DNA from 3 places in the Pseudomonas sp. CBS genome. Region 3 is predicted to be linked to each of the others. Evidence: predicted binding sites of a transcription regulator. Region 3 holds the regulator's gene; each other region holds the start of a gene.
What was found. The regulator FliA, encoded in region 3, starts transcription of late flagellar genes. The targets are predictions, from matches to a motif close to CTAAAGTTTNNNNNNNNNNNGCCGNTAA.
Positions count from the first base shown of each region.

Region 1 (9,692 bases), 1.3 Mb from region 3:
GTGCTGCGCCAACAGGTGCTGGACAACTCCGACCTCGGCGGGCTCGCGGCGCTGGCCCGGCAACCGGCGTTTGCCAACCTGCTGGAACAGTTGATTGCACGCCCCGCCGATCCCTGGACCCTGGAAAGCATGGCGGCCTGCACGGGCTTGTCGCGGTCGGCGTTCTTCAAGCGTTTCAATGAACTCTGCGGCCAGTCGCCGGGGCAAGTGCTGTTGATGATGCGCGTGCGCCACGCCTGCCAGCTGTTCAAGCAAGACCAGACGGTGGCGGACGTATCCCTTGCCGTGGGTTATCAATCGGTCGCCGCCTTTACCCGCGCCTTCCATAAAGTCACCGGGATCCAGCCCGGCGCCTACCGCAAGGCTCAAGGCTGACGCTGCAACCCGTTGCCCGGCCGGGCGCAAAGCTCCACCAGCCAATCGACAAATACCCGCACCCGTTGCGACAGTTGCCGATGGGGCGGGTACAACGCAGTGAGCGGCAACTTCGGCGGCGGCTCATGCGCCAGCACCTCCACCAGCGTGCCCGCTTCCAACTGGCGAACGGCGTGGTAGTACGGCGTCTGCACCAGGCCGTAACCCGCTTCACAGGCCGCCAGGTAGCCGTCGGCACTGTTGACCGCTACTTGCTTGGGCAGGTCGATCAAACGGATATCGTTGCCGATCTGAAACTCCAGGCCATAACGCTTGCCGCTGGTGCTGGAGAAATATTCCACGACTTGATGGCCTGCCAGGTCATCCAGCGTCGATGGCATACCGAACTGCTGCAAGTACCCGGGACTGGCGCAGGTCACTTGATCCATCATTGCCAGCGGCCGGGCCACCAGTGACTCATCCAGCGCCAGGCCGCCGCGCAACACGCAGTCAACGCCTTCGCGGATCAGGTCCACCGGGCGGTCGTTGAGGCCAATTTCCAGATCAATCTGCGGGTAACGTGTGGTGAACTCGGGCATTGCCGGAATCACCAGAAAGCGCCCGATCCCGGACGGCATATCGATACGCAGCGTGCCGCGCGGGTTTCGTCGGCTGGTGGAGAATACCGCCTCGGTTTCCTCAAGGTCCGCCAGCAGGCTCACGCAACGTTGGTAGTAGGCGGCACCGTCCAGGGTCGGGCTGACCTGGCGCGTGGTGCGCTGCAACAGCTGCACCCCCAGATGCGCCTCCAGTTGCTTGATCAGGATGGTGACCGAGGCGCGCGGCAGTTGCAGGCTGTCAGCCGCCTTGGCAAACCCGCCCAGTTCGACAATCCGCACGAACACTCGCATCGCATTAAAACGGTCCACGGGCCGGTTTCCTTCAGGGATTATTTAGAATTTCATAATAGTGATAGTGGTTTTAGCCGGTTTATCCCGCTTTTGTCGAGGGCAACAATGGAGCCCTTCCCACACAGGAGCTGGACCCATGCACACACGTCAACTCGGTAAAAACGGTCCCCAGGTGTCCGCCATCGGCCTCGGCTGCATGGGCATGACCGATTTCTACACCACCGGCACCGACACCACCGAAGCCATCGCCACTCTGCACCGCGCCCTGGAACTGGGGATCAACCTGCTGGACACCGCCGACATGTACGGCCCCCATACCAACGAAGAACTGATTGGTAAAGCCATCGCCGGCAAGCGCGACCAGGTGTTTCTCGCCAGCAAGTTCGGCATCGTGCGTGACCCGGCGAACCCCGCGCTGCGTGGGGTGAATGGCCGTCCCGAGTACATTCGCGACGCCATCGACGGCACCCTGAAACGCCTCGGCGTGGAAACCCTGGACCTCTACTACCAGCACCGCATCGACCCTGAAGTGGCGATTGAAGAAACCGTCGGCGCCATGGCCGAGTTGGTCAAGCAAGGCAAGGTGCGTTACCTGGGCCTGAGTGAGGCCTCGGCGGCCACCCTCGAGCGCGCTCATAAGGTGCATCCCATCAGCGCCCTGCAAAGCGAATATTCGCTGTGGAGCCGTGATCAGGAAGACAACGGTTGCCTCGCCGCCTGCCAACGCCTGGGGATCGCATTTGTGCCTTACAGCCCGCTGGGTCGTGGCTTCCTGACCGGCGCACTGAAAAGTCCGGATGATTTTTCGGCGGATGATTACCGCCGCTTCAGCCCGCGTTTCCAGGGCGAGAACTTTGCGAAGAACCTGCTGCTGGTGGACCAGGTACAAGCCCTGGCTGCCGACAAGGGCGTGACGGCCGGGCAACTGGCGTTGGCCTGGGTGCTGGCGCAAGGGGATTACCTGATCCCGATCCCGGGGACCAAGCAACGCAAGTACCTGGAAGAGAACGTCGCGGCATTGGAGGTCAAGCTCAGCCCGGCCGAGCTGGCGGCGCTGGAGGCGATCTTCCCGGCCAATGCAACGGCAGGGCTGCGTTACCCGGAAGCGGTTATGCAGATGCTGGACAAATAATCCTGCCACGCTGGACCGGGGCTGGCTCGCCAGTTCCGCTCCTTAAATCCTTGCCCTGGATTTTCTTGCACGACAGTGCCTCAAGCTCGCCCTTCCCAAGCCGATAGCCCTTCGAAGCTCTAACAAAGCCGCGTCGCACAATAACGCTTCGTAAGGACGACCCCATGCCCTCATTGCGCTCTATCCAAGCCCGCTACACCCTGTTTCTGGTGCTGTTCGTCCTGTTGTTATTCGTCCTGACGGTCGTGGGCATCGGACAGTTGGTGGCCCCCAAGCTGCGCCACACCGAAGAACAGGTGGCCCTCAATCGCATTGCCGAAGTGGCCGAGCAGATCCAGGGCGAGCTGAACAAGGTTCAGGCCCAGCAACGCAGCATCACCCAAACCATCCCGCTGCTGGACAGCGACGCCATCGACAAGGTGCTGCCCGGCCTGGTGGACCAGTACGGCGAATTGAAAGTGTTCGGCGGCGGCATCTGGCCCCTGCCCAACCAGCGCACGCCGGGACGCAACAAGCACAGCACCTTCTGGCACCGCGATGCCTCGGGCAAGCTGGCGGTCAATACGTTCTGGAACAGCGACGCGGCCCCCAACTACTACGACCAGAGCTGGTACAAAGGCGGCCTCGCCTCGCCGCGCGGCCAGTGCGCCTGGGCAGCGGCCTACAAGGATGACGCCAGCCAGGAGCCGCGCACCAACTGCGCCATGGCGATCCAGCGTGACGGCGCCGCGTATGGCGTCGCCACCATCGACGTGACCCTGGGCTTCTTCAACGACTTGGTGGCCGGCAAGGAAAAAGACCTTGGCGCGCAAATGCTGATTGTCGAAGGCGACGGCAAGATCATCAGCAACAGCACGCGCATCAGCGGCCCGGTGGTGTTGAAAAACATCAGCGAACTGGCCGGCACTTCGGCCTTTGCCGCCCAGGTCAGCGCCGGCCTCGCCCATCGCGACCAATCCCTGCAGCGCAGTGAGTTCGACAACCAGGGCGTGGCCAGCACCTTCTTCATGCGCCCGATTGAGGGCACGCCGTGGTTCCTCGCTACTGCGCTGCCGACTTCGCTGATCACCGCCCAACGTGATGATGTGCTGGGTACGCTGGCGATGTTGCAAATCCCGATGATTCTGCTGCTGGTGCTGTTGCAGGTGTACGCCATCCGCCAGTTGGTACACCGGATGACTGCGCTGAAGACCAATATCGACGCGCTGTCCAACGGCGACGCCGACCTGACCCGGCGCATCACCATTCGTGCCGAGGACGAACTGGGCGCGATTGGCCATTCGGTGAACCGCTTTATCGTCTACCTGCAGAACATGATCGGTGAAGTGACCCAGGCGACCGGCGCCATGTCGTCGAGCCTGGCGCAGTTGCAGCAGACCTCGGCCCAGACCAACCAGATCCTGGTGCGACATGCCTCGGAAACCGACCAGACCGTCACCGCCATCACCGAGATGAGCTCTACCGCCGATACCGTGGCCGAGAACGCCGCCGAAACTGCTGCGTTCACCCAGCGCGCCAACGAGCACGCCGACCGTTCGCGAGTGGTGGTCGGGGAAGCGTCCCGCAGCGTCAGCGCGTTGATCGGCGAAGTTTCCAGCGCCACCCACACCGTGGAAAACATGCGCCAGGATGCCGCGCGCATCACCGAAACCCTCGGCGTGATCGGCGCCATCGCCGGCCAGACCAACCTGCTGGCACTCAACGCGGCCATCGAAGCCGCCCGGGCCGGCGAACAAGGCCGCGGGTTTGCGGTGGTGGCCGACGAAGTCCGCGCCCTCGCTGCCCGTACCCAGGCCAGCACTTCGCAGATCAATGAAATGCTGGCGCGCCTGACCACGGGCGTGAGTTCTTCGGTGACGGCCATGGAAGCCACCCAGGCCAGCTGCCAGTCTGCCGCTGACGCCACGGCAAGGGTCAACACAGGGTTGGACGAGATGGCCGGCTCCGTCAGCCATATCAACAACCTCAGCACCCAGATCGCCACCGCCGCCGAACAGCAAAGCGCGGTGACCGAGGAAATCAACCGCAGCATGGTGCACATCCGCCATATGGTTGAAGAACTGGTGCAAAGCGGCCACGCCACGGAGCACAACACCCAGAGCCTGCTGGATGCCAATGGCCGGGTTATTGCATTGATGGGTCGCTTCAAGGTGCGTTGAAAAAATAGCCTGAAAGCTCCCGTGCAATGCGCGGGAGCCGGACTATTCTGACAGTTCGCTCCGCCACACAGGAGGTGTGTCATGCACGCAGTTGAGCACCCGATCCGTCTGGAGCGGATCAGTCAGGAACGCTATATCCAGGCCCCTATCGAAGCCGTTTACGACTATGTCACCCAACCGGATCGCTGGCATGAATGGCATCCGACATCCCTGGGCGCTGACACCGGCACCACAGGCTCATTGCCCACTGGCCACCGTTTTACCGAGACTATCGACCTGCTGGGTGTGCAGGTACCCATGAGCTATCGCGTGCAGGTTGCGCAGCCACCGCGGGAGTTCAAGACCGCATTTACTTCCCTGGCAGTCGACGGCTGCATTCACTATTTCTTGCAGGCCCAAGGCGACGGCACTTTGTTTACCCGTGTGCTTACCTATGAAACCGAACTGCAACTGACCACCCTGCATGAGCGCATGATCGCCCTGTCCAACCAAGCCCTTGACCAGCTCAAGCAGCGCCTGGAATCCCCGTCTTCCTGACAAAACCGTCATCTCCCTCTCAGTTTTCCGACAGCACCAGGCCGTTATTCTGGTGCTGTCGGCGTTTCGTAAAACCTCGTAACACTCCCGGGAAACCCTTTTGTAAAAAGCGCGGAGAATGCCCGGCTGTTGCCCTTTATCTGACGAGATGATGATGAAAACTACCCTGCGACTGGCCGTGCTGTCGGCCCTGCTCATCAGCCCCCTGGCCCAGGCTGCCGAGCTGATCCCGATTGATGTGCACCGCGATGCCAACTGCGGTTGCTGCAAAAAGTGGATTGCCCACCTGGAAAGCAACGGCTTCAAGGTCAACGACCACGTGGAAACCAACATGAGCGAGGTCAAGCAACGCCTGGGCGTGGCACCGCGCCTGGCGTCGTGCCATACCGGGGTGATCGACGGCAAGTTCGTTGAAGGCCATGTGCCCGCCGATCAGGTGTTGGCCCTGCGCAAGCGCGACGACCTGCTGGGCATTGCCGCACCGGGCATGCCGTTAGGCTCGCCGGGCATGGAGATGGACGGCAGCAGTGATGCCTATCAGGTCATCGGCCTGACTCGCGATGGCAAAGACGTGGTAGTGGCTGACTATCCGGCACGCTGATTGATGCTTGCCGGTTACCTGGGACTGTTTTTCGCCGCCTTCGGCGCCGCCACGCTGTTGCCGATGCAATCAGAGGCGGTGCTGGTGGGGCTGTTGATCAGCGGGCGTTACAGCCTGTGGCTGCTGCTCGGGGTAGCAACGGTTGGCAACGTAGTGGGCTCGGTAGTCAATTGGCTGCTGGGCCGCTCGGTGGAGCGGTTCAAGGAACGGCGCTGGTTCCCGGTGAGTCCGAAGCATCTGGAAAAGGCCCGTACCCACTATCAACGTTGGGGCCATTGGTCATTGTTGCTCAGTTGGGTGCCCATCATCGGCGATCCGCTGACGCTGGTGGCCGGGGTCATGCGCGAGCCGTTCTGGCGTTTCCTGCTGCTGGTGAGCCTGGCCAAAGGGGCGCGCTACGGGGTATTGGCCATGCTCACCCTGCACTGGATTTAATCTCCCGTTAATCCCCTCGCCACAGCATCCGGGCACTGTTCCCGGAGCCTGTACCCATGTCCAAAATCCGCTCACTCTGCGTCGCGAGCCTGCTGCTCGGCAGCGCCCTTCCCGCATTCGCCGCCACCGAGGGCCCGATCTACGGCCCCGAACTGCAAGGTTTCAAATACCCTTACCCGGTGGAACACTTCACCTTCCAGTCCCAGGGCAAATCCCTGCAGATGGGCTACATGGACGTGCCGGCCAAGGGCAAGGCCAACGGGCGCAGCATCGTGCTGATGCACGGCAAGAATTTCTGCGGCGCCACCTGGGAGGATTCGATCAAGGCCCTGAGCGACGCCGGCTACCGAGTGATCGCCCCTGACCAGGTCGGGTTCTGCACCTCCAGCAAGCCGGACAATTACCAGTACAGCTTCCAGCAACTGGCGATCAACACCCACCAACTCCTGGAAAAACTCGGCATTCAGAAAGCCACCCTCCTCGGCCATTCCACCGGCGGCATGCTTGCGACGCGCTACGCCCTGCTCTATCCGCAGCAAACCGAACAGCTGGCACTGGTGAACCCTATCGGCCTGGAAGACTGGAAGGCCATTGGCGTGCCCTACCGCAGCGTGGACCAGTGGTACGAGCGCGAGTTGAAACTGACCGCCGAAGGCATCCGCAAGTACGAGCTCGACACCTACTACGTCGGCCGCTGGAAGCCTGAATACGACCGCTGGGTCGATATGCTCGCCGGCATGAACAAAGGCCCCGGCCACACCCAGGTGGCGTGGAACTCGGCGCTGATTTACGACATGATCTTCACCCAACCGGTGTACTACGAGTTCAAGGACCTGCAGATGCCCACCCTGCTGTTGATCGGCACATCCGACAACACCGCCATTGGCAAAGACCTGGCGCCCCCGGCGGTCAAGGCGAAGATCGGCAACTACGCGGTGCTGGGCAAGCAAGTGGCCAAGCTGATTCCCCACGCCACCCTGGTGGAATTCCCGGGTCTGGGCCATGCCCCGCAAATGGAAGAACCGGCACAGTTTCACAAGGCGCTGTTGCAAGGGCTGAACGCCCTCTAATCCAACCTTTTTCGAGGCACGCGTGCATGTCGGTACAGATCGCAGTGATAGATGATTGGCAGAATGTGGCCCGTGGCGTCGTGGACTGGTCAGTCCTGGCGTCGGTCGGCCAGGTGCACTTCCTCCACGACTACCCGGCGGACACCGCCACGCTGATCGAACGCTTGCAGGGCTTCGAGGTGATTTGCGTGATGCGCGAGCGCACCACTTTCGATCAGGCCCTCCTGCAAGGTTTGCCCAAGCTGAAGTTGCTGGTCACCGGCGGCATGCGCAACGCCGCCCTCGACATCCCCGCAGCCAAGGCCTTGGGCATCCAGGTGTGCGGCACCGACAGCTACAAGCACGCCGCTCCGGAACTGACCTGGGCGCTGATCATGGCGTCCACCCGTAACCTGCTGGCCGAAGCCAATTCCCTGCGCGCCGGCGGTTGGCAGGTGGGCCTGGGCGGTGATCTGCACGGCAAGACCCTGGGGATTCTCGGCCTGGGCAGCATTGGCCAGAAGGTCGCCAAATTTGGCCAGGCCTTCGGCATGCGCGTGATTGCCTGGAGCGAAAACCTGACACCGGAACGCGCCGCCGAAGCCGGCGTGACCTGGGTCAGCAAGCGCGAGCTGTTCGAGCAGGCGGATGTGTTGTCGATTCACCTGGTGCTCAGCGACCGCAGCCGCTGGCTGGTGGACGCCGAGGCGCTGGGCTGGATGAAACCTACAGCGCATCTGGTGAACACGGCCCGCGGGCCGATTGTCGACGAAGCGGCCTTGATTGAAGCCCTGGCCGGTGGCCGCCTGGCGGGCGCGGCACTGGACGTATACGCCCAGGAGCCGCTGCCGGCCGAACACCCGTTCCGCCGTTTGCCCAACGTCTTGGCCACGCCTCATGTGGGGTACGTCAGCGAGCAGAACTACCGCCAGTTCTACCAGCAAATGATCGAAGACATCCAAGCGTGGGCCAAAGGAGTGCCCCTTCGCGCACTAAGCTAGTGCACACCTTTCACCTCCCACTCCCCCCGCGTAGCAGCTGTCGAGCCCCAGCGAGGCTGCGTCGGGCGCACTGCCGATCTTGAACCGGAGCGCGCCCGACGCAGCCTCGCCGGGGCTCGACAGCTGCTACCGGCGCTCATGAAAAAAATTTGTCCTACAAAAATACCCTACAGACCCCACAGGCTCTGGGATCTGTCCTAGACTCATGACCGATGGGTCCGATCCAAAACAAAAACCCCGCAAAAAATCGAAACTTTCCAACTCTGCCACAGGTCAGGTTTAAGGTAAGGCGAGCGCTGACGGTTCATACCGAATGCCCGCCCATCCACTCTATTTAAGACTCCAGCACAACTGGCATAAGCCTTGCCAGTCTGTGTAGCGCTTGTGCGCCTGGCCGCAGGATGCGGTCAACCTTCGCTGATTGCCATATGCCATCAGCCGACCAAAATACGGGAGAGAACCATGATCAGTGCCGCTGTAGATACTCAGGGAGAGCGTTTTAGTCAGCCGGTTGGCGGGCCGACCTCTTTGGTTGACCTTCCCAACGCGGTGCGGCCAGTACCACGTGTCAATCCCAATCGCAAAAAAGTGCTGTTTGTCACGTCCGAAATTGCCGACCTGGTGAAAACCGGCGGCCTGGGCGACGTGTCCGCCGCCCTGCCCCGCGCCATGGCGCACCTGCACGATGTGCGCGTGCTGATCCCTGGCTACCCGCAGGTGCTGGACAGCGACAACCCTATCCATATCATCGGTGAGCTGGGCGGCCACGCGGCATTGCCACCGTGCAAGATCGGGCGCATGGACCTCAAGGACGGCCTGGTCATCTACGTGCTGATCTGCCCCGAGCTCTATGAGCGCGAAGGCACGCCCTACGGCGCCAACAACGGTCGTGACTGGCCCGACAACCATATCCGCTTCGCCCGCCTGGGCCTGGCCGCCGCCGATATTGCCGCCAACCTGGCGCAAATCCACTGGTGCCCGGACCTGGTGCACGCCCATGACTGGCCCGCCGGCCTGGCGCCAGCCTATATGCACTGGCGTGGGTCACGCACCCCGACGTTGTTCACCATTCATAACCTGGCCTACCAGGGTGTGGTCAGCCTGGCCTCGTGCCCGGAACTGGGGATTCCCGAACACGCCTTGCAACAGGAAGGCATGGAGTTCTACGGCAAGCTGTCCTTCCTGAAGGCCGGCATGGCGTATTCCAGCCACATCACCACGGTCAGCGCGACCTACGCCCAGGAAATCACCACCCCCGAATTCGGCTGCGGTCTGGACGGCTTCCTCGCCAGCAAGACCCAGCAAGGCCTGCTCAGCGGTATTCCCAACGGCATTGATGAAAGCTGGGAATCGTCCACCGACCCGCACCTGACTCACCCCTTCAACATCGGTGACTGGGAAGGCAAGGCACAGAACGCCGCCCATGTACGCAACCTGTTCGGTCTGGATGACTCCACCGGCCCGCTGTTCGCCGTGGTATCGCGACTGGTCTACCAGAAAGGCCTGGACCTGA
Region 1 is NZ_CP102929.1:1,174,734-1,184,425, forward strand. It holds gene NVB75_RS05235 (AraC family transcriptional regulator) at 1-375, shown strand, start outside; gene NVB75_RS05240 (LysR family transcriptional regulator) at 366-1,283, opposite strand; gene NVB75_RS05245 (aldo/keto reductase) at 1,402-2,397, shown strand; gene NVB75_RS05250 (methyl-accepting chemotaxis protein) at 2,562-4,556, shown strand; gene NVB75_RS05255 (SRPBCC family protein) at 4,638-5,093, shown strand; gene NVB75_RS05260 (DUF411 domain-containing protein) at 5,248-5,694, shown strand; gene NVB75_RS05265 (YqaA family protein) at 5,698-6,129, shown strand; gene NVB75_RS05270 (alpha/beta fold hydrolase) at 6,186-7,199, shown strand; gene NVB75_RS05275 (D-2-hydroxyacid dehydrogenase family protein) at 7,226-8,179, shown strand; gene glgA (glycogen synthase GlgA) at 8,642-9,692, shown strand, end outside.
Region 1: a site for FliA is predicted at 2,477-2,504, ahead of NVB75_RS05250 (methyl-accepting chemotaxis protein). Genes of this name have one in related genera too.

Region 2 (9,692 bases), 170 kb from region 3:
CGCCGTCTGTGTTGGCGGCCGCGCCGTTAGACGTCCAGACGCCATTGACCAGGGCGCCGGGCTTCCAGTCGGAAATGGTCAGGGTGGTGTTCGAAGCAGTGGCTGGCGGGGTGATGATGCCCGAGAGCTTGCCGGCGGTGTCAAACGACAGCGTCGAGGCAACAGGCGCCTTCACGTCAGTACCGGTGCCACTGATCGGCGAACCGTCAGGGTTGCGCCCATCGATCAGGGTGTAGGACTTCCAGGTGTTGGAGTCTGTCTTCACCAGGTACTGCACCATCGGATGCGAGTTGCCCTGGGTATCGTAGAGCGTGGTGGAGTATTGAGTGGTAAAGGTCTCCGACTTGGTCGGATCAAACGGGGTCTTGGTCTGGTCGATCACCGGCGAGGACGAGTTCAGGTTACTGGTGGAATCCACCTTGCTCGAAGCCTTCGGCGGCAGGTACGACAGGTTGAGCTGAAGGTCGGTCAAGCCGCCCTTCTGGATGTTGCCATCAGCGTCCGCCGCGTAGCCTTGCAGGCGCGAGGTGCCGGTGTTGTTGGTGATGTAGCCGTCCTTGTCGGCGCGGAAGGCACCGTTACGGGTGTACTCCAGCGAACCGTCGCTGCCTTTCTGCACGAAGAAGCCGCCGCCCTGGATCGCCATGTCCAGCGTGCCGCCGCTGTTGTTGACGTCACCCTGGGTGAACTGCTGGGACACTGCCGCCAGGTTCACGCCGTTGCCGATGCTGTTCTGGCCGGTGCCCAGCTTGGACGCCGCGTAGATATCCGAGAATTCGGCACGGGACGACTTGAAGCCGGTGGTCGCGACGTTGGCGATGTTGTTGCCGGTCACGTCCAGTTGTTTGTTGGCCGCATAGAGGCCGCTAAGGCCGATGTTAAAAGACATTGTTCTCTCCTTTTGCCGTATTTAGCCGGCTCTATGTACCGATAGTCTGAATTTGCGACAGCTTGATACTGCCCATGCCGCCCGCCAGGTTGAGCAGCATTTCGCCGCCGGTCTGGCTCAGGGTCACGCTGGTCACCGTTGCCGGCAGCGAGGTGAGCAGGGCAACCGAGTCGCCCTTGTCATTCTTGGTAGTGGCATTGAAGGTGTAGGTGCCGGGTGGCGCCGTCTCGCCCGCCTCGTTCTTGCCGTCCCAGACAAAGCTGGAATTGCCGGCACTCTGGGCGCCCATGTCGATGGTACGAACGACGTTGCCGTCCTTGTCGGTGATCTTGACCGAGACGTTGCCCGTCGCCGCCGTCACCGCCACGGAACCGGTCATGCTCTTGCTCGTGTCGACCATGGCCTTGTCGGTCTGGGTGATCACCGAGCGGCCCACCAGCGACGACGCCTGCAGTGCCTGCGAGGAGCTGAAGTTGCTGGAGATCGCATTCACCGAGTCGTTCAGGGTGTTGATGCCTTCCAGGCTGCTGAACTGAGCCAGCTGTGCCACGAACGCGCCGTTGTCCTGGGGCGACAGCGGGTTCTGGTTTTTCAGCTGGGTGACCAGCAGTTGCAGGAACGCGTCCTTGCCCAACGACTGGTTGCCCGTCGCCGACTTGGCTGCATCGCCGACGCTGCTGTTATCTGTCGCCGTCTTGACCTTGGAATTGAAAAGGTCCTGGACCGCCGTGTTCGTCGAACTGGTATCAACAATGGCCATTATTTGGCGCCCCTTATCACTGACCCAGGGTCAGGACCTTCTGCATCATGGTTTTGGCGGTGTTCATCATTTCCGCGTTGGTCTGGAACGAGCGGCTGGCGGAAATCATGTCTGCCATTTCCTCGACCACGTTGACGTTGGGGTAGTACACGTACCCTTTTTCGTTCGCAGCGGGATGGTTCGGTTCGTAGCGGGCTTCGAGGTTGCTCTGGTCTTCGACCACACCGAGCACCTGCACGCCCTGGCCTGCGGCATCCTGGTTCTGGAACAGCGAATCGCCGCTACCACTCTGGCCGCCTTGGCCGCCCTGGAACATGGTGGCGAACACCGGGTGCCGGGCACGGTAGGTCTGGTCAATGCTCGAGGACACGGTCTCGGCGTTGGCGATGTTACTGGCGACGGTGTTGAGGCGCGTGGTCTGGGCGCTCATGCCACTACCGGCAATATTGAAAACACTGGCGAGGGACATGGCTTATTCTCCACGCAGGGCTGACATCAGCCCTTTGAATTTGCTGTTGAGCAGGGTGAAGCTGGCCTGGAAGTTCACCGAGTTCTCGGCGTAGGCCGATTGCTCCAGCTGAGCGTCCACGGTGTTCTGGTCGATCGACGGTTGCATCGGCGTGCGATACAGCAGCGACTCGTCACCATTGCCCAGGCCTTGCGCTTCGATATGACGGCTGTTGGTCATGTTCAGGGCGAAGGTGCCGTTCTTGGTCTTGTCTTGCTGTGCAGCGAGCACGGCAGAGAAGTCCAGATCCCGAGCCTTGTAGTTCGGGGTGTCGGCGTTGGCGATGTTGTTAGCCAGGACTTCGGCACGCTGGGCGCGGAAGCCCAGGGCTTGTTCGTGGATACCGAGCGCTTTATCGAAGCTGATGCTCATGGCGGAGACCTATAGGGGCTGACCTGCTTTTCGTAACTAGGATTTAGCAAGGGCCATGCCAAGTTGCTGGAGCGCCGTAAATCAAGGGTTTGCGGGGCAATTGCCGGCGGCAATGCCAGAAAAGCGGCAAAGGGTTTCCGCGAAACGCCAGTAAAGCGGCAATGAGGGCTTGCCGCTTTGCGGCCATAAAAAAAGGGAGGCCTGTGCAGGCCTCCCTTTTTTGTTCAAGCATTCATCACTTGGCCTGGTAAATGATCCCAGGGCTGCACTGCACCATCTGGTAATGATCCGGCAAACCGTTCAACGCCTCGGAAGCGCCCAGAAACAGATAACCACCGCGTTTGAGGGTGCCGTGGATGCGCAACAGAATGTCTTTCTTCACCTCGGCCGAGAAGTAGATCAGCACGTTGCGGCAAAACACCATGTCGAACTTGCCCAGGCTGGCATAACTGTCCAGCAGGTTGAACGAGCGAAACTCCACCCGGCTCTTGATCGGCGCCTTGACCGCCCAGCGTCCCGCGCCTTTAGGATCGAAGAACCGCTGCAAGCGCTCCGGAGACAACCCGCGCCCCAGTGCCAGGCTGTCGTACTCACCGGTCTTGCAGTTGGTGAGCATGGTGCCGGACAAATCCGTGGCCACAATTTGCGCCCCGGCCTTCAACTGGCCCATGTTGGTCCGCTCGAACTCATCGATGGCCATCGAAATCGAATACGGTTCCTGCCCCGACGAACAGGCGGCCGACCAGATGCGCAGGCGCTGGCCCGGTGCGGCCTTGATCGCTTCAGGCAGCACCTTGTTCTTGAGCACTTCAAACGGATAGGTATCGCGAAACCACAAGGTTTCGTTGGTGGTCATGGCATCGACCACCATCTCCTTGAGCCCGCTGCGCGGCTGGCCCTGGATCCGTTGCACCAACTCCCCGAGGGACTTGATGCCCTGCTGCTCCATCAGTTTGTTGAGACGGCTGGATACCAGGTATTGCTTGTTTTCACCGAGCAATATGCCACAGGCTTTTTCCAGGAAGACCCGGAACTGTTCGAAATCCAAATTACCCGTAGACAATGATACCGCCTCTTAAATCGTGTGACCGCCAGGGAAAAGGCCCCTAGCCGTGATCTGCTGCCTTGATCCGGTCGACTACCCGGGATGCCAGGTCATCAGGGCGGAATTTGGCCAGGAAGTCATCGGCACCGACCTTCTTGACCATCGCCTGATTGAATACACCCGACAACGAAGTATGCAGGATGATGTGTAGTTTTTGCATGCGTGGGTCGTTGCGTATCTCGGCCGTGAGGGTGTAGCCGTCCATTTCCGGCATCTCGATATCCGAGATCATCATCAGGAATTCTTCTTCCGGCTTCTTGCCCTCGTCCACCAGCTTGCGCAGGTAATCCAGGGCCTGTCGACCGTCATTGAGCGCCACCACTTCAACGCCAACCGTCTGCAGGCAACGGGACACCTGTTTGCGCGCCACCGAGGAGTCGTCCACCGTCAGCACTCGCAGCGAGATCGCCTTGTGCGCGGTTTCGGCGTCTACCACACCCACCGATATCGCCTCCGAGGTCGGAGCCACTTCGGCGAGGATTTTCTCCACGTCGATGATTTCCACCAACTGGTTGTCGACCCGCGTCACTGCCGTTAGGTAGTGATCGCGGCCGGTGCCCTTGGGCGGCGGATGGATCTCTTCCCAGTTCATGTTGACGATGCGTTCCACCGAGCGCACCAGGAAACCCTGAGTCTTGGTGTTGTACTCGGTGATGATCACGAACGGACTCTCGCGATCCTGCAAACCCGACGAACCAGTGGCCATGGCCAGGTCAAGAATCGGGATGGTCGCGCCACGGATATTGGCCACACCGCAAACCACCGGGCTGGATTTGGGCATGATTGTCAGCTTGGGACACTGCAGTACTTCCCGAACCTTGAAGACGTTAATCCCGTAAAGCTGCTTGCCGTCCAGACGAAACAGCAGCAACTCCAGGCGATTCTGCCCCACCAGCTGTGTACGCTGGTTCACTGAATCCATTACACCGGCCATGCACAGACTCCTACGCTAAAACTTAGGGGTACGACGCGTCCCCAACACTAAACGGCACGAGCTTTGCTTTTTTATTGGCCATGGACATCAAAACGACAGTTTCCCGACGCCTCCGATCCCCACAGTACCGCAGATTGCTCTGCGTCTCGATGGCGTTGCTTGCCTTGGCTACGGGCCAGCCGGCCCGCGCCGATAACGTCACCTTGCCTGATCTACTTATCGGCGTCACTCAAGGCTTTCTTGAGTTCACTGTAGAAGATTATCTGGCGACGACGCAGACACCGGGCCGCTATGAAATCCAGGTCAACCAATTGGATCCGCGCTTGCGCATGCCCATGTGTGACAGAGAATTGACAGCTTCCCTGGAAAGCCCCGCCCAGCCCATCGGGCGCGTGACCGTGAAGGTGCGCTGCGAAGGCGCCTCGCCCTGGACGGTGTTTGTGCCGGCCCAGGTCAAATTGTTCCGCGACGTCGTGGTGGTGACACGCCCGCTGAAACGCACCGGAATCATTGGTGATGAGGACATTGCGATGCGTGAACGGGACATCAGCCTGATCAATCAGGGCTATCTCACTTCCCTGGATCAGGCGCTCGGGCAGAAACTTACCCGACCAATGGTCGCCGACCAGGTGATTACCCTGGTCCATCTTGAACAGGCCGAAGTGGTGCGCAAAGGTGACCAGGTGGTGATCTCCGCCAGCAGCGGCGGCCTGAATGTAAAAATGCCGGGGGAAGCCCTCTCCAATGGCGGCATGAGTGAACAGATTCGCGTGAAGAACCTCAACTCCAACCGCGTGATCAAGGCCCGGGTGACGGCACCGGGGCAAGTTGAGGTGGCTTTATAGATCACTGGCATCGGACGCCGGCTTTTCCTACACTGTGCGCAAAGCGGTATCGCGTATAGGTTTATTGTCAATCGAGCCTAAAGTTTGTCCGGGTATGGCCGAAAACATGGCAAGCGTCCAAATACCCAGAGGTTTTTTAACATGGTCATCGATTTCAGTCGTTTGAATAACGCCCTGCCAACGCCCGGTTCTTCACGCACCAACGGTGCCAAAGACAGCGTTGAAGCCAAGTCCCAGCCTCTGCCTGCCAAGACAGAACAGGCCGGTGCGAGCCAAAGCGGGGAATCGGTACACCTGAGCAATGAGGCTCAACAGTTGCAAAAGGTCACTGACTCGCTGAGCGATCAGCCGGTTGTCAATAAAGCTCGCGTGGCTGAATTGAAGCAGGCGATTGCGGATGGCAGCTATAAGGTCGACAGCAACCGTGTAGCCAGCAAGCTGCTTAACTTCGAAGCCGAGCGCTAGGCAAAGGCCTGCGCCAGGCTTTTGGACGCTTAAAACCCAAGGCCAGCCATGCACGACGAAAACTTGCTACAACTGATCATTGAAGACCTGCCTCCTGCACAGCAGTTGCTGGAGCTACTTCGGGAAGAGTCCCTGGCCCTGTTCGGCCGGGACATGCGCATGCTGGAAGAAATTCTGGCGCGCAAGCAGTCGTTGATCGTCCTGCTGGAACAGCACGGCAAGAAGCGCAGCCAGATTCTCCTCAGCCTGGGCCTCTCGGCCGACCACAAGGGCCTGGAGCAACTCGCCAGCCACTCTACGGTGGGCGACCAGTTGCTGGCCCAAAGCAAAGAACTCAACCAGTTACTGACCCTGTGCCAGGAAACCAACCTCCTCAACGGCCAGGCGATCCAGCTGCAACAAGCCACCACCGCCAATCAGTTGCGTATCCTCCACGGCGGCGAGCCTCCGGCCCTCTACAACGCTCAAGGCTCCACCTCACGCCTGGCCAAGCCAAGCACCCGCAGCCAAGCCTGAAACCAGCTGACACGCGCCCTATCCAAGGCGCGTCACATGCTGGCAAAATGAAAGCACTTGCGTGTAGTCGTATTTTGTCTGGAGATGGAAGAACCGTGTTCAACGCCCCTAACGCGGAAGATGCTCCGCAGCCACCCAAGGTACTCACCACGCCGCTGGAAATCGCTGGCACCTTGCGGATGCTACAAGAGAGCCATGATCCGCTGATCATCACCTTCCACGAACGCAACCAGCGCTTTCAAAGCTACCTGGTGGAAATCGACCGGGACAGCCAGACGCTGGCCCTGGACGAAATGATCCCGCGGGACGGCGAACGCTACCTTGAGAATGGCGAAGCTTTCCGTATCGAAGGTTTCCACGATGGCGTGCGAGTGGCCTGGGAAAGCAACGGCACCCTGACCATCGACGAAGCTGGCGGCCACCGCATCTACCGCGGCAGCATGCCCGACGAAGTGATCTACCATCAGCGTCGCAATGCCTTCCGCGCCGCCCTGAAGCTGGCACAACTGGTCAGCGTCGAACTGGGTGGCGAAAAACTCAAGGCCCCCATCAGCGGCAAGTTGCTGGACATTTCCGCCACCGGCTGCAAATTGCGTTTCGAAGGGGACATCTCCGAGCGCCTGCAACTGGGCCAGGTCTACGACCGCTTTATCGCCGCCCTGCCCTTTGGCAGCATGACCACCGCGGTGGAACTGCGGTACCTGCACTTCGAAGAAAGGATCAACACCACCTTCGCCGGCGTACGTTTTCATAACATGAGCGGGCTGGTGCAGCGTCAGGTCGAGCGGTTTGTGTATCAACTGCAGCGTGAAGCTCGCCGCTTCGACAAGGACGATGATTTTTAAACACTAAAGATCGCGATAAAAAAAACGGGCAGTTCCTCAAGGGGACTGCCCGTTTTTGCTTTCAGGGGCGCGCCCTGCTCAGGTCATGGGGGTGCTCATCCGGGTCCGGATGCTCCGGGGGCTCGGTGACCGGTGATGGCTCCTGCACCTCGGGATCGACTTCAGGCTCAGGGTCCGGAACGGCGGTCTGCATCTGCTCCTGCACCACCTGCTCGTCCACGCGCGGGTCGAGGCACGCCACCAGCGGCGAGCTGGACATGCTGTCAGGCATCGCCACGTGATGCAGCGGTGCATCGTCCACCTGATGCAGGTTGGTGACGGCCTTGGGCCGGATGCGCCACACCAGGATCAACGCACACAGGCTGAAAAACGCATACAGCATGTGGCTGCCGAACAGCTTCATCACCACACCGGCCAACAGCGGGCCGACACTGGCGCCGATACCGTAGGTCACCAGCAACATCGCGGTAAGCGACACCCGGCGATCACCCTCGACGTGGTCGTTGGAAAACGCCACGGCCAGCGGGTACAGGCAGAACTGCACCAGGGAACACAGAAAGCCTGCGACAAACAGCACTTCCAACGGCACCTGGGTCATGATCGCCAGCGGCAACGCAGCCACCGCCAGGCACAGGGCGAAGCAGCGAATCAACAGCGCGCGATCATACCTATCGGACAACCAGCCCAACGGCCACTGCACCAGCAGCCCGGCAAAAATACAACTACCCATGAACAGACCGACCTGCTCGGTAGTCAGCCCCTGCTGGGACGCGTACAGCGGCGCCAAACCGTAGAACGAGCCCACGATCAACCCGGCCCCCAACACCGTACTGAGGGACTGCGGTACCCGCTTGATAAAGAAGCGCGGTTCCATCGGCGCCGGATGCAGCGGTGCCGGGTGAATACGGCGAGTCATGGCCACCGGCACCAGACACAGCGCGAAACACAGCGCGACCAGCATCAGCAACTCAAGGCCCAACTCAGGGTGCATCACAAGGATCAGTTGGCCCAGCACCAGGCCGAGGTACGAAGCAATCATATAGCCGCTGAACACCGCACCGCGCTGCTTGGCTTCAGCCTGCTCGTTAAGCCAGCTCTCGATGACCATGTACTGGCACATCATGCCCAGGCCGACAATCATCCGCAGCACAATCCAGGCTGGCAGCCAATTGATCAGCCCGTGGCCCAACACCGCTGCGCCGACGATCCCGGCACAGGTGGCGTAGGCCCGGATATGCCCGACGCGGCCAATCAGGCGGTGACCGATCTTGCCCCCCAATACCAGGCCAAAATAGTTGGCGGCCATCAACGCACCCACCCACAGGCTGTCGACGTGATCCGCTGCCAGGCGCAAGGCCAGGTAAGTACTGAGCAGGCCAGAGCCGATCAGCATCATCAGGGAAGCAAAATAAAGGGCTCGAAAAGGTTTCCAGATCTGGCGCATCGGCGTTCCGAGCGGCTCCTTGCTGTGGATATCAGGACTACCAGAATGATAGTCCCGGGTCGTCGGGTCCGGACAGCCAAAACACGCGGTTGCCGGGGAATATTTTGCTCATGCCAATTGGCTACGTGTCAGACGCTCGACAGTGACCTGCGAGGTACACGATGCAGACGAATACTTGCGCCGCCCCGCTCGTGCCTCCCGTGTGAACCTCAAACGCGGGCAAGGTTCGGTTGGTGTTTGAAAAGACTGCCGGGCTCAAGCGCCCGGGCACAAAAAAGCCCCGCCAGATAAATCTGATCGGGGCTTCCTGACGTTTCGACCGCGTGGGCAGGAACGATTATGTGGTGTCCCAGGGCCGGTTCGAACGGCCAACCTTCCCCTTAGGAGGGGGATGCTCTATCCAATTGAGCTACTGGGACTAATGACAGCCAACCGGCAAGGAGCACGGCGACGGACGGCGTGCATGTTAACGGCGCAGGTCAATTTTGTCATGTCGTCCGTAGGCTTTTTGAGTGTAGGCCTACGCCCGTGACTTTAACCCGTATTCCACTCAACGATTACGGGCAGTTCGCCGCCATCGTGCAAAATGCACTCCCCCAAAATGCCATCATTGCAAATTGCAACATCAAGACAACACAGGTCACATATAACTATTTGATTTTAAAGGATTTATTATCAAATAAAGACTGGCACGACGCCTGCAATCCTTTATCCTACAAATACAGTCCGGCCCTGCCACCTGCGGAGTACATGCCAATGAACAGCGCACTTCTACTAGCCCTCAATACCGTTGCACTGGCTGCGTTGGTGATGTTCCATTTTCAATCCACCACCGCTGATGATGCCGCGCAGGTCAGCCAGGCGATCCCCCATCACCTGCAACAACGCCCGCAGCTGGCCGTCATGAAGCCGAACATGCAATCACCGCTGCAACTGACCCAGGGCACCCAGGCTGCCCCCGCTACTGAACACTGGGTTTTCTGAACTGCTTACCGGAGTATTCCATGAC
Region 2 is NZ_CP102929.1:2,637,331-2,647,022, forward strand. It holds gene flgE (flagellar hook protein FlgE) at 1-889, opposite strand, end outside; gene flgD (flagellar hook assembly protein FlgD) at 921-1,649, opposite strand; gene flgC (flagellar basal body rod protein FlgC) at 1,666-2,118, opposite strand; gene flgB (flagellar basal body rod protein FlgB) at 2,122-2,529, opposite strand; gene cheR (protein-glutamate O-methyltransferase CheR) at 2,765-3,592, opposite strand; gene NVB75_RS11835 (chemotaxis protein CheV) at 3,636-4,568, opposite strand; gene flgA (flagellar basal body P-ring formation chaperone FlgA) at 4,649-5,413, shown strand; gene flgM (flagellar biosynthesis anti-sigma factor FlgM) at 5,555-5,878, shown strand; gene flgN (flagellar protein FlgN) at 5,927-6,394, shown strand; gene NVB75_RS11855 (flagellar brake protein) at 6,490-7,239, shown strand; gene NVB75_RS11860 (MFS transporter) at 7,301-8,683, opposite strand; tRNA gene NVB75_RS11865 (tRNA-Arg) at 9,026-9,102, opposite strand; gene NVB75_RS11870 (hypothetical protein) at 9,440-9,667, shown strand; gene NVB75_RS11875 (PA3371 family protein) at 9,688-9,692, shown strand, end outside.
Region 2: a site for FliA is predicted at 5,491-5,518, ahead of flgM (flagellar biosynthesis anti-sigma factor FlgM). Genes of this name have one in related genera too.

Region 3 (9,692 bases):
CAAGGAAACGAGGAATACCGGTGGATCGTTCTCAAATGCTCAGCACGGCCCGTGGCACCCTGACTGACCTCTCGCGAGGCAATCTGGGTGTGCCGTTGTTGTTGCTGGTGATGCTGGCAATGATGATGTTGCCAATGCCGCCTTTCCTGCTGGACGTGTTCTTCACTTTCAACATCGCGCTGTCCGTGGTCGTGCTGCTGGTGTGTGTGTACGCCCTGCGGCCGCTGGATTTCGCGGTGTTTCCGACGATTCTGCTGATCGCCACGCTGCTGCGGCTGGCGCTTAACGTGGCCTCCACCCGGGTGGTGATGCTCCACGGCCAGGACGGTCACGCCGCCGCGGGCAAGGTGATCCAGGCCTTCGGTGAGGTGGTGATCGGCGGTAACTACGTGGTCGGTATCGTGGTTTTTGCGATCTTGATGATCATCAACTTCGTGGTAGTGACCAAGGGCGCCGGGCGGATTTCCGAGGTGAGCGCACGTTTCACCCTCGATGCGATGCCCGGCAAACAGATGGCCATCGACGCCGACCTCAACGCCGGCCTCATCGATCAGAACCAGGCCAAATCCCGTCGTCTTGAAGTCGCCCAGGAAGCCGAGTTCTACGGTTCCATGGACGGTGCCAGCAAATTCGTGCGCGGTGACGCCATCGCCGGCCTGTTGATTCTGTTTATCAACCTGATCGGAGGCATGGCGGTCGGCATCTTCCAGCACGGCATGACCTTCGGCGACGCCGGCAAGGTTTACGCCCTGCTGACCATCGGTGACGGTTTAGTGGCGCAATTGCCATCACTGTTGTTATCTACAGCAGCGGCGATCATGGTGACCCGTGCTTCGGGCTCCGAAGACATGGGCAAGCAGATCAGCCGGCAGATGTTTGCCTCGCCCAAGGCGCTGGCCGTGGCGGCGGGCATCATGGCCATCATGGGCATTGTGCCGGGCATGCCTCACGTCTCGTTCCTGAGCATGGCCGCGATGGCCGCTGGTGGCGCTTACCTGTTCTGGAAAAAGCAAAACAACATCAAAGTGATTGCCCAACAGGAAGTGGCACGCCAGCAGGAACTGCTGCCATCCCCGGCCCGGGCCCAGGAAACCAAGGAGTTGGGCTGGGACGACGTGACCCCGATCGACATGATCGGCCTGGAAGTCGGCTACCGCCTGATTCCCCTGGTGGATCGCAACCAGGGCGGTCAATTGCTGGCGCGGATCAAGGGTGTGCGCAAGAAGCTGTCCCAGGACCTGGGCTTCCTGATGCCTACCGTGCACATCCGCGACAACCTAGACCTGGCCCCCAGTGCCTACCGCCTGACCCTGATGGGGGTGATCCTGGCCGAAGCCGAGATCTACCCGGACCGCGAACTGGCGATCAACCCGGGCCAGGTGTTCGGTACCCTAAACGGGATTACCGCCAAAGATCCGGCTTTTGGCCTGGAAGCGGTCTGGATCGAAATCAGTCAGCGCAGCCAGGCGCAGTCGCTCGGCTACACCGTGGTCGACGCCAGCACCGTGGTCGCGACGCACCTCAACCAGATTCTGTACAAGCACTCCCACGAGCTGATTGGCCACGAAGAAGTCCAGCAACTCTTGCAATTGCTGGCCAAAGCCTCGCCAAAGCTGGCCGAAGAGCTGGTGCCGGGCGTGCTGTCTACTTCGCAACTGCTCAAGGTGCTGCAGGCGCTGTTGGCCGAGCAGGTGCCGGTACGGGACATTCGCAGCATTGCCGAAGCTATCGCCAACAATGCCGCCAAGAGTCAAGATACTGCCGCTCTGGTGGCTGCGGTGCGCGTCGGATTGTCGCGTGCAATCGTCCAAAGCATTGTAGGGCTTGACTCCGAGCTGCCTGTGATCACCTTGGAACCAAGGTTGGAACAAATATTGCTCAATAGTATTCAGAAGGCTGGGCAGGGCGCTGATGAAGGCGTGTTGCTGGAGCCAAGCATGGCTGAGAAGCTGCAGCGTTCGTTGATTGAGGCCGCGCAGCGCCAGGAAATGGAAGGCCATCCGGTGATCCTGCTGGTGGCTGGCCCCGTCCGGGCGATGTTGTCGCGGTTTGGACGCCTGGCTATACCGAATTTGCATGTATTGGCTTACCAGGAAATTCCTGACAATAAGCAAGTGACTATCGTCGCGACAGTAGGGCCCAACGGCTGAGGTAGTGGGATATGCAAGTGAAGCGTTTTTTCGCCGCCGATATGCGTCAGGCCATGAAACTGGTACGTGATGAGTTGGGCGCCGACGCTGCGATTATCGGTAACCGTCGTATTGCCGGCGGTGTCGAGCTGACGGCTGCCCTGGATTACAAGCCCTCGGCCCTGGCGCCGCGTGTGCCGAACATGGAACTGGAAGACGAGCTGCGCAAGACCGCTTCGCGCATTGTCTCGGCCCAGGCTGAACTGAGCATGCGTGGCGACAGCGACGCTTCCACCAATCGCCAGCTGTTTGCCGGGTTGCCGCTGACGGCGTCCGAGCCGCTGGTAGAGCCGACTTTTGTTGAACCGCCGCGTCCTGCTGCGCCCGCCCCGGCGGCAGCGGTAGACCAGCGGGTATTCGACTCGATGCGTTTCGAACTCAACGGCCTGCGTGAACTGCTGGAAGTGCAGCTGGGCTCGCTGGCCTGGAACCAGTTGCAGGGCAGCCAGCCGCAACAGGCCAACCTGTGGCGTCGCCTGCAACGCATCGGCCTGTCCGGCCCGTTGTCCCGCGACCTGCTGCAACTGACCACGCAAATTGAAGAACCTCGCCAGGCCTGGCGCATGCTTCTGGCCCACCTGGCGCGGATGATCGTCACCCCGGAAATCGAACCCCTGGAAGAAGGCGGCGTGATTGCCATGGTCGGCCCTGCCGGCATGGGCAAGACCACCACCCTGGCCAAGCTGGCCGCACGTTACGTGCTCAAGTACGGCGCACAGAACATCGCGCTGGTGAGCATGGACAGCTACCGCATTGGCGCCCAGGAGCAACTCAAGACCCTGGGCCGCATCCTCAATGTGCCGGTGACCCACGTCGACCCGGGCCAGTCCCTGGCCAACGCCCTCGACCCGCTGCTGCGCAAGCGCGTAGTGCTGATCGACACCGCCGGCCTGCAAGCCAGCGACCCGGCCCTGCGCATGCAGCTGGAAAGCCTGGCCGGGCGCGGGATCAAATCCCGAAACTATTTGGTACTGGCCACTACCAGCCAGAAGCAGGTATTGACCGCCGCCTATCACAGCTACAAGCGCTGTGGGCTGGCGGGCTGCATCCTGACTAAACTGGATGAGACGGCGAGCCTGGGCGAAGTATTGAGCCTGGCCATCAGTCATGAATTACCGGTTGCTTACCTGACCGACGGGCCGCGGATCCCGGATGATTTACATCTGCCGCGCCGTCATCAGTTGGTCAGCCGGGCTGTCAGCGTGCAAATGCAGGAAGAACCGAGTGAGGAAGCGATGGCTGACATGTTTGCTGACCTCTACCACAGCCCGAACAAGCGTGTCGGCTGAGGCAATATGAACACATTGCAAAGTATCTACATCGATGGCCTGCCAGCAGTTCACGCGGCCAACTTATGTAGCCTGCGTCTAAGCAAGACAAGGTAAAGAAATAAAATGGGCAGCATGCATCCCGTACAGGTGATCGCGGTGACCGGCGGCAAAGGTGGCGTCGGGAAAACTAACGTGTCAGTGAATTTGTCCCTGGCTCTGGCAGAGCTTGGCCGTCGCGTCATGCTGCTGGATGCTGACCTGGGTCTGGCGAACGTTGACGTTCTGCTGGGACTGACGCCCAAACATACCCTGGCCGATGTGATCGAAGGCCGCTGTGAGCTGCGCGACGTACTGTTGCAAGGCCCTGGCGGGATTCGCATCGTGCCGGCCGCTTCCGGCACCCAGAGCATGGTGCACCTGAGCCCGGCGCAGCATGCCGGCCTGATTCAGGCGTTCAGCGACATCGGCGACAACCTCGACGTGCTGGTGATCGACACCGCCGCCGGGATCGGCGAATCCGTGGTCAGCTTCGTGCGCGCAGCCCAGGAAGTATTGCTGGTGGTGTGCGATGAACCAACCTCGATCACCGACGCCTACGCCCTGATCAAGCTGCTCAACCGCGACTACGGCATGAACCGCTTCCGCGTGCTGGCCAACATGGCCCAAAGCCCGCAGGAAGGGCGCAATCTGTTCGCCAAGTTGACCAAGGTCACAGATCGCTTCCTCGATGTCGCCTTACAATACGTTGGTGCAGTTCCCTACGACGAGTGCGTACGCAAGGCCGTGCAAAAGCAGCGTGCGGTCTATGAAGCGTTCCCTCGTTCGAAGTGCGCATTGGCGTTCAAGGCTATTGCCCAGAAGGTCGATACCTGGCCGTTGCCCGCCAACCCTCGGGGGCATCTGGAGTTTTTCGTCGAGCGATTGGTGCATCAGACGAGCGCAGGACCGGTGCTATGACAGCCAGCGGCTACAACCTTTACAAGAAGTCGGCACGTGACAGTCAGGTCGAATTGATCGAGCGCTATGCGCCCCTGGTCAAGCGCATTGCCTATCACTTGCTGGCGCGCTTGCCCGCCAGTGTCCAGGTCGAAGACTTGATCCAGGCCGGGATGATCGGCTTGCTCGAAGTGTCGACCAAATACGACGCGAGCAAGGGCGCGAGTTTCGAGACCTACGCGGGGATTCGTATCCGTGGAGCCATGCTCGATGAAGTGCGTAAAGGTGATTGGGCGCCGCGTTCGGTACACCGCAATACGCGGATGGTGAGTGACGCAATTCGCTCAATTGAAGCAAAAACCGGTCGCGACGCTAAAGATCACGAAGTTGCGGCCGAACTCCAATTGAGTCTCGACGATTATTACGGGATTTTGAACGATACCTTGGGCAGCCGCCTGTTCAGTTTCGACGACCTTTTGCAGGACGGCGAACATGAAGGGCTGCACGAGGACGGCGCGAGTGCTCATCTCGAACCGTCACGCGATCTGGAAGATGAACGCTTCCAGCGTGCGCTGGCGGACGCGATTGCCAATTTGCCGGAGCGTGAGCGACTGGTGTTGGCGCTGTACTACGACGAAGAGCTGAACCTCAAGGAAATCGGTGAGGTCCTGGGGGTCAGCGAATCGCGAGTCAGCCAGTTACACAGCCAGTGCGCGGCCCGCTTGCGGGGGCGTTTGGGAGAGTGGCGAGCGCGCTGACAGGCAGTGTGGGGACACTGCGAACGATACCGTCCAGGCTCTGCGCCCGGACGGGCTTGGCCCGTGGTGCGCCCCCGGTAGTCCTTTTTGTGTAACGCCTGTTGATTGATATGGCGCGCCCAGGTGCTGGGCGCGTTTAAGACTGCTTGGAGGTCGAATTGGACAAGAACATGAAAATCCTCATCGTTGATGACTTCTCAACGATGCGGCGGATCATAAAAAACCTGTTGCGTGACCTTGGGTTCACTAACACGGTCGAGGCGGATGACGGCATTACGGCGATTCCGATCCTCAACAGCGGGAGCATCGACTTTCTGGTAACAGACTGGAACATGCCGGGCATGACCGGTATCGATCTGCTGCGCCACGTGCGCGCTGATGAAAAACTGCGCAGCCTGCCTGTGCTGATGGTGACCGCTGAAGCCAAGCGTGAACAGATCATCGAAGCCGCCCAAGCCGGGGTTAACGGCTACGTGGTCAAGCCATTCACTGCACTGGCCTTGAAAGAGAAGATCGAAAAGATCTTCGAACGCATCGGTCATTGATGCTGCCACGGGGGAGCTATGGAGCATAAAGAATCATCGCAGGCCGACTTTGAGTCGACCCTGAAAAAACATGCTCACCAACTTGTCGAAAGCCTTGAAAAAGGCCATTTCGGTGACGCGGTGCAGTTGATCCATGAGCTCAACCAGACCCGTGACCGCGGCCTGTACCAGGAAGTGGGCAAGCTCACGCGTGAGTTGCACAGTGCGATTGTCAATTTTCAGATTGACCCGCACATGCCCCAGGCCGAAGAAATCTCGCAGATCACGGATGCCACCGAACGCCTGTCCTATGTGGTCAGGCTGACTGAGGCGGCGGCCAACCGCACCATGGACCTGGTGGAAAACGCCACGCCTCTGGTCAACGGTATGGCCAGTGAAGCCAAGGCCCTGAGCACTGACTGGGGCCGGTTCATGCGTCGGGAAGTGGGCGCTGAAGAGTTTCGTGAGCTGGCGCGTCGGGTTGAAGGCTTTTTGTCCCGCAGTGAGCAGGAAAACCGCACGGTTTCCAGCAACCTGAATGACATTCTGCTGGCCCAGGACTACCAGGATCTCACCGGTCAGGTGATCAAACGCGTGACCCAACTGGTCACCGAAGTGGAGAGCAACCTGCTCAAACTGGTGTTGATGGCGGGTCAAGTTGACCGGTTTGCCGGCATCGAACATGACCGCGAAGCGATCCTTTCTGAAAAAGATCCACAAAAACACCTCGCCAAGGGTGAAGGTCCGCAGATTCATGCCGATAAACGTGAAGACGTTGTATCCGGGCAAGACGACGTAGACGATTTGCTGTCCAGTTTAGGCTTCTAAGGAGCACACCCATGAGCTTCGGCGCCGATGAAGAAATCCTTCAGGATTTCCTTGTAGAGGCCGGCGAAATTTTAGAGCAACTGTCGGAACAACTGGTCGAGCTGGAAAGCCGACCGGATGATGCGAACCTGCTCAATGCAATTTTTCGCGGTTTTCACACTGTAAAAGGGGGCGCCGGCTTCCTCCAGCTCCACGAGCTGGTGGAGTGCTGTCACATCGCCGAGAACGTGTTCGACATCCTGCGCAAGGGTGAGCGACACGTCGACTCGGAACTGATGGACGTGATCCTGGAAGCGCTGGACGCGGTCAACGGCATGTTCAGTGAAGTGCGCGAACGTGCACCGATCACGGCCGCCACTCCGGAACTGCTGGCCGCCCTGGCGCGCCTGGCGGAACCTGCGGCCAATGCGCCGGTGGTCGAAGCGGTGGCTGAGCCTGTCGCCGAGCCCGCGGGCGACGTGACCGACAGCGAATTTGAACAACTGCTGGACTCGCTGAACGCCGTCAAGGCCGAAGCCGAAGCTCCGGCGGCCAGTACGCCGGCCATGGTGCCGACCACTGAAGACATTACCGACGCCGAGTTCGAGTCGTTGCTCGACCAGTTGCACGGCAAGGGCCAGTTTGCCCCGGACGCGGTGGCCGCAGCGCCAGCGCCTACGGAAGCCGCGGCGCCTGCCAGCAACGAAATCACCGACGACGAATTTGAAGCGCTGCTGGACCAGTTGCATGGCAAAGGCTCGTTTGCTGCCGATGCACTGCCGGAAGTCGCCGCGACCGCCGCAACCGCCGCCGCTCCTGCAGCACCCGCTGCTGCTACTGCTGCCGCTGCACCGGCCGCCGATGGACTGATCTCCGATCACGAATTCGAAGCCCTGCTGGATGAACTGCACGGCAAGGGCAAGTTCACCGAAGTGGTCGGCGCTGCTGCACCGGCTGCTACAGCTGCCGCTGCGGTGGCAACGCCAGCCCCGGTGGCCGCCAAGGCCGCTGCACCAGTGGCTGCAAAACCTGCCCCGGCACCCGCGCGTGCCGCTGCTGCCCCGGCCCCGGATAAGCAACCGGCCAGTGAAGCCGAAACCACCGTGCGGGTTGATACCGCGCGCCTGGACGACATCATGAACATGGTCGGCGAACTGGTGCTGGTGCGTAACCGCCTGGTGCGCCTGGGCCTGAACAGCGGCGATGAGGCCATGCAAAAGGCCGTGTCGAACCTCGACGTGGTCACCGCCGACCTGCAAACCGCCGTCATGAAGACCCGGATGCAGCCGATCAAGAAAGTCTTCGGCCGCTTCCCGCGTCTGGTTCGCGACCTGGCACGCCAGCTCAAGAAAGAGATCAACCTGGAACTGGTGGGTGAAGAAACCGACCTCGACAAAAACCTTGTCGAGGCCCTGGCCGACCCGCTGGTCCACTTGGTGCGCAACGCAGTCGACCACGGCATCGAGTCCCCGGAAGAACGTGAAGCCTCGGGCAAGAACCGCCTGGGCAAAGTGATCCTGGCGGCCGAACAGGAAGGCGACCATATCCTGCTGTCGATTACCGATGACGGCAAAGGTATGGACCCGAATATCCTGCGGGGCATCGCGGTCAAGCGCGGCGTGATGGACAAGGACGCCGCCGACCGTCTCACCGACACCGAGTGCTACAACCTGATCTTCGCCCCGGGCTTCTCCACCAAGACCGAGATTTCCGACGTGTCGGGCCGTGGCGTGGGCATGGACGTGGTGAAGACCAAGATCAGCCAGCTCAACGGCTCGATCAACATCTACTCGACCAAGGGCCAGGGCTCGAAGATCGTCATCAAGGTGCCGTTGACCCTGGCGATCATGCCGACCCTGATGGTGATGCTGGGCAACCAGGCGTTTGCCTTCCCGCTGGTCAACGTCAACGAAATCTTCCACCTCGACCTGTCGCGCACCAACGTGGTGGACGGCCAGGAAGTGGTGATCGTGCGCGACAAGGCGCTGCCACTGTTCTACCTCAAGCGCTGGCTGGTGGCTTCGGCCAAGCATGAAGAGCAGCGCGAAGGCCATGTGGTGATTCTTTCCGTGGGCACCCAGCGTATCGGCTTCGTGGTCGATCAACTGGTGGGCCAGGAAGAAGTGGTCATCAAGCCTTTGGGCAAAATGCTGCAGGGAACCCCGGGCATGTCGGGTGCGACCATTACCGGTGACGGTCGGATCGCGCTGATTCTGGATGTTCCGAGCATGCTCAAGCGTTACGCCGCACGGCGTATTTGATTCGGCCCGGGCAGGGCGGTTGTCCCTCGCCCGGCCTAACGGAGTGTTTATGGTAGTCAAGGTCCTGGTGGTGGACGATTCAGGTTTCTTCCGCCGCCGCGTCTCGGAAATTCTTTCATCGGATTCCAATATCCAGGTGGTCGGCACGGCCACCAACGGCAAAGAGGCGATCGATCAGGCCATGGCCCTCAAGCCAGACGTGATCACCATGGACTACGAGATGCCGATGATGGACGGCATCACGGCGGTGCGGCACATCATGCAGCGCTGCCCGACTCCGGTGTTGATGTTCTCCTCGCTGACCCACGAAGGCGCCCGGGTCACCCTGGATGCGCTGGACGCCGGCGCGGTGGACTTCCTGCCGAAAAATTTCGAAGACATCTCGCGCAATCCCGAGAAGGTCAAGCAGATGCTCTGCGAGAAGGTGCACAGCATCTCCCGCAGTAACCGTCGCAGCCTGTTCAGTGCGCCGGCACCGGCACCTGTTACACCGCCACCGGCCGCCCCGAGCACCTTTGGTCGCCCGGCGCCTGCGCCGGTTGCGCGCCCGGCCGCAGCGCCTGTGCGTACGGCTGCGCCCACCGCGCATTCGCCAGCACCCAAGCGCAAAGCCTACAAGCTGGTGGCCATCGGTACCTCCACCGGCGGCCCGGTTGCCTTGCAGCGGGTGTTGACCCAGTTGCCGGCCAACTTCCCGGCGCCGATCGTGTTGATCCAGCACATGCCGGCCGCGTTCACCAAGGCCTTCGCCGAGCGCCTGGACAAGCTGTGCCGCATCAGCGTCAAGGAAGCCGAGGATGGCGACATCCTGCGCCCGGGCCTCGCGCTGCTGGCCCCTGGCGGCAAGCAGATGATGGTCGATGGCCGTGGTGCGATCAAAATCCTGCCGGGTGACGAGCGCCTGAACTACAAACCGTGTGTGGATATCACCTTCGGTTCAGCGGCC
Region 3 is NZ_CP102929.1:2,471,641-2,481,332, reverse strand. It holds gene flhA (flagellar biosynthesis protein FlhA) at 36-2,150, shown strand; gene flhF (flagellar biosynthesis protein FlhF) at 2,162-3,478, shown strand; gene fleN (flagellar synthesis regulator FleN) at 3,584-4,417, shown strand; gene fliA (RNA polymerase sigma factor FliA) at 4,414-5,154, shown strand; gene NVB75_RS10970 (chemotaxis response regulator CheY) at 5,325-5,699, shown strand; gene NVB75_RS10965 (protein phosphatase CheZ) at 5,718-6,506, shown strand; gene NVB75_RS10960 (chemotaxis protein CheA) at 6,518-8,746, shown strand; gene NVB75_RS10955 (chemotaxis response regulator protein-glutamate methylesterase) at 8,796-9,692, shown strand, end outside.